2 regions of the Streptantibioticus cattleyicolor NRRL 8057 genome follow, and region 1 is predicted to be linked to the other one. Evidence: riboswitches for the same ligand, from Rfam matches in the RefSeq annotation. Region 1 holds a riboswitch; the other holds the start of a gene.
The links. A riboswitch is a leader RNA that binds a small molecule or an ion and turns the genes downstream of it on or off. The one in region 1 is predicted to bind magnesium.
Positions count from the first base shown of each region.

Region 2: another riboswitch for magnesium. It lies ahead of SCATT_RS00945 (NRAMP family divalent metal transporter); the one in region 1 lies ahead of SCATT_RS34420 (VOC family protein).

Region 1 covers NC_017585.1:1,545,959-1,548,157, reverse strand. Annotated here, with positions in the region: gene SCATT_RS34425 (hypothetical protein) at 445-645, shown strand; M-box (ykoK) riboswitch at 728-901, shown strand; gene SCATT_RS34420 (VOC family protein) at 1,227-1,595, shown strand; gene SCATT_RS34415 (MgtC/SapB family protein) at 1,648-2,199, shown strand, end outside.
Region 2 covers NC_017586.1:264,116-266,314, forward strand. Annotated here, with positions in the region: gene SCATT_RS00945 (NRAMP family divalent metal transporter) at 1-919, opposite strand, end outside; M-box (ykoK) riboswitch at 1,241-1,414, opposite strand; gene SCATT_RS00950 (polysaccharide deacetylase family protein) at 1,587-2,199, shown strand, end outside.

The DNA of each region.
Region 1 (2,199 bases):
CGCCGGGGCGTCCGGCGCACCGGACGCCACCGTCCCGTGCGGGGCCCGTACCGAGTCATGCCTTCCCTTGTGCCCCGCCGGGCCCGGCCGGTACCGGTGGGGCGGGCGAACGGGTGACGTGCGGACGACGCCGTTCACGGGGTTCCCCCGGCCGGTCGTCACCGGCGCCGAACGCCGGTCACGGAGGGTGACGAGTGCCCGCACGGCACGGCGGGGTGGCTCCGGCGTACCGTCCCGTCGCCGGCAGTCGTAACCTGGACCGAGGGGCACGTCACGCCCCCGTCCGGATGTGTTCGCCGAGCGTGCGAGGAGGTGAACGGGATGAGTCCCTGCACCAGTCCCGGCTCCCATTCCGTCGCACCTGGGGCACCCGGCACGCATCGCGTCGTCTGACGGACCGCCTCGCCGGTATGGCCTCGGGTGCCGATCCGGTGGAGGTGTGTCATGACGTTCATCACCGCACTGCCCGTCCCCCCGGTGGCGCGTCGCCTGCTGCCGCTGGCCCGGCCGGTGCTCCTCGCCGTGGCGGACGCCTACGGGGTGGGGCTGCCGGTGCGCGCCGTGGGTCTGGGGTTGACGATCGCCCGCGTGGCGGCCGGTGCCGGGCCGACGGCGGATCCGCCCGGGCGCGGGGGCGGAACGTGATCCGGCTCACCGGGCGCGTCAAGAGTTCGCCAGGAAGTCACCTCGCCGCCCGCGTGGGGGTCTACACTCGTGGGGGTTTGAAGAGGCACCTCGTTCGGTGAGGCGTCTGCACGGACACCGGCCACTGACCCCACGACGTCGAGAGACGCCCAGGGTCAGGATAGGTCTCCCCGGCCCAAGGGGTGACCCCAAGTGGCTTCCCCGGTACGGGGATCACGCCGTGGAGTGCCAAAGCTCTGACGAGTTGGGGTGAGCCGGTCGCGTCGGCGCGGAACCGGCCGCTCCTTGCCGAGTCGATGACGACGCGCGTGGTCGCGTCCCGGCCGGAAGGAGGCGGAAGAGATGGATTACGGTAGTAGTCCGAGCCATCATCGGCCCCTTCCCCGCGTGTCCTCGCGTTCTTCCGGCACGCGATAACCACCCTTTCCCGCGCGGCCTTCCCGCCGCGCTGTTGTGAACCCGCACGGCTCCCACGCCGTCGCGGGCCGCCGTCCTGCGTGACGGCCGCCCCTGCCGAGCGAGCCCTCCCGGCGTCCCGGGACGGACTGCGCCGAAACACGTCTCCTGGAGGCCGTAACCCCATGATCGCCGCACTCGACCACGTCCAGCTCGCCGCGCCGCCCGCGAGCGAGGATCTGCTGCGGAGCTTCTACATCGGCGCGCTGGGGCTGCGTGAGATCCCCAAGCCGCCGGTCCTCGCGGCGCGGGGCGGCTGCTGGTTCGGGACCGCGGACGGCGGCGTCCAGCTCCACCTGGGCATCGAGGACCCGTTCCGCCCCGCCGCGAAGGCCCATCCGGGGCTGCGGGTGCGGGACATCGACGCCCTCGCCGAACGGCTCGCGGCGCACGGCGCCCCGGTGGTGTGGGACGACAACCTGCCCGGTCACCGCCGCTTCTACAGCACGGACCCGGTCGGCAACCGGCTGGAGTTCCTCGAACCCCTCGTCTGACAAGCCCTGTTGACCCGAGCGGTCCCGTCGAAGGAGGTGCCCTGTGCAGGCTGTGCACGGTCTGAGCACTGCCGATTTCCTCGTCCGGCTCGCCACCGGTGTGGCGTGCGGAGCGCTGATCGGCGTCGAGCGACAGTGGCGGGCCCGGATGGCGGGCCTGCGCACCAACGCCCTGGTGGCGACGGGCGCCACGTTGTTCGTCCTGTACAGCGTGGCGGCCGGTGACGCGGGCAGTCCCACGCGGGTCGCCTCGTACGTCGTCTCCGGCATCGGCTTCCTCGGTGGCGGGGTGATCCTGCGGGACGGAGCCGGGGTACGCGGGCTCAACACGGCCGCGACGCTGTGGTGTTCGGCCGCCGTGGGCGTACTGGCCGCCTCCGGCAGGCTTGAGCTGGCGGCTCTCGGCACGCTGGCGGTCCTCCTCGTCCACCTGCTGCTCCGCCCGGCGGGGCGCCTGCTCGACCGGGCTCCGGCGGCCGGCTCCGACCCCGACGCCACCACGCGCGCCACCGTCCACCTGGTGTGCGACCGCGGCGAGGAGACCCACATCCGCGCGCTGCTGCTCCAGGCGCTGGCGGCTTCCGGGCTGACCCCCTCCGCCCTG
Region 2 (2,199 bases), on a different replicon from region 1:
CGGCGTCGGTGAAGTGGCCCTGGCCGCCGGTGCCGGCGAAGGTGGCGGCGGTGAAGCCCATCATGGCCGCGGCGCCGATCACCACCACGGCGATGCCGATCCACAGGTCGGCCTTCTCGTACTTCATGAAGCGCGGTGTGATGCGCTTGTCGATGACGTAGGACTGCTGGAAGAACAGCTGCCAGGGTGCCACCGTGGTGCCCACGATGCCGATGATCAGCAGCATCACCGTGGCCAGCTGGCCGGAGCCGCCCGGCATGCCGGGGACCACGAAGTCGTGGACCATCGTGGAGGTGGCCGGGTGGGCCATGAAGTAGATCGGCACCAGCAGCAGCGAGGCCGCGCACAGTGCGATGGCCACCCGCTCGAAACGCTGGAAGGAGCCGGTGAAGGCCGAGGCGATGATGATGGCGGCGGCCAGGACCACCGCGGCCACCTTGGGCAGCCCGAGGTATCCGGCGGCCAGGGTGATCCCGATGAACTCGGTCACCAGGGTCAGGGCGTTGAGCAGGAACAGGTCGATGACGCTGAAGGCGCCCCAGAACTTCCCGAAGCGTTCCAGGATCAGCCGGGCGTGGCCGACGCCGGTGACCGCGCCGAGGCGCAGGACCATCTCCTGGTTGACGTAGAGCACGGGGATCAGCAGCAGCAGTGTCCACAGCAGGTGGGTGCCGTAGTTCTGGCCGGCCTGGCCGTAGGTGGCGAACGCGCCGGCGTCGTTGTCGCCGACCATCACGATCAGTCCGGGGCCGACGATCGCCAGCAGCGTCTTGAGTTTCGCGGTCAGGCCGGTGCGCGGTGCGGTGTCGTCGAGGCGGATGGTGCCCAGTGCTCCGCGGATGTCGCCGACGTGCGCGTCGTCGAGTACCGCCGTGGCGCGGGGGGTTTCCACCGGGGTGGCCGTGGTGGTGTGGGTCATGGCGTACCTCCCGTACCCCCGGGAGGGGGCGGACAGGGGGCACGCAGCAGCCATCCCCCCTGCGCGGAGGCGCAGGACGGCGGCCCGCGGCGGCACAAGGGCCGTGCGGGTGCGCACACAGGGGTCGCGGGGCCGGCGAGGGGCCGCGCAGGGAGGATGGTTACCGCGTGCCGGAAGAATGCGAGGACAAGCGGGGATGGGGCCGATGATGGCCCGGACTGCTACTGCAATCCATGTCTGTCGCCTCCTTCCGGCCGGGACGCGACCGTGCGCGTCGTCATCGACTCGGCAAGGAGCGGCCGGTCCCGCATCAACGCGGCCGGCTCACCCCAACTCGTCAGAGCTTTGGCACTCCACGGCGTGATCCCCGTACCGGGGAAGCCACTTGGGGTCACCCCTTAGGCCGGGGAGACCTGTCCTGACCCTGGGCGTCTCTCGACGTCGTGGGGTCAGTGGCCTGTGTCCGTGCAGACGCCTCACCGAACGAGGTGCCTCTTCAAACCTCCACGAGTGTAGCCCGACACTTGCGCGTCGACGCAACTCCTTGGCGGACTCTTGACACATCGGGAACGAAGCCGTGGGGCGCACCGCCGATCGGCGGACGCCACCCCGGTCACCCGGCGCGCGCCCGGCGCCCGGATCCGGACCGCGGATACGTTGGCTCCCCATGGAACCCCTCCGTGTGCCGGGGCCGGGGCGACGCGCCCGCCGGCTGCCCGTGCTCCTCGCGCTCCTGGCCCTGACGGTGACGCCGGCCCCGGTACGGGCGACGGCCGTCCCGGACGACTGTCGGCGGCCGGTGGCCCAACCGGCGGCGCCTACGGGGATGTCGGGCGCGGTCAACCGCAGGATCGCCACCTCCGAGCGCGTGGTGGCGCTGACGTTCAACGCGGCGTGGGACGACAGCGGGGTGCCCGAGGTGCTCGGGGTGCTGCGGCGGCACAAGGCACCGGCCACGTTCTTCATGACCGGACGGTTCGCCGAACGCCACCCGGCGGCGGCACGGGCGATCGCCGCCGAGCACGGCGTAGCCAGCCATTCGTACCGTCACCCCGATTTCGCCGGGCTGACCCGTCAGGAGGCGTGCCGGGAGGTGCGGCGGGCGGACCGGGCGATCCGCCGGGCGACCGGTGCGGTGCCGCTGCCGTTCTTCCGCTTCCCGTACAGCTCCGTGCCGCCCGAACGGCTCGCGGACGTCAACGCGTTGGGCTTCGCGGACGTGGAGTACTCCGCCGACACCAACGGCTACCTCGGGGAGCGCGGCGGGATGACGGTCGCCA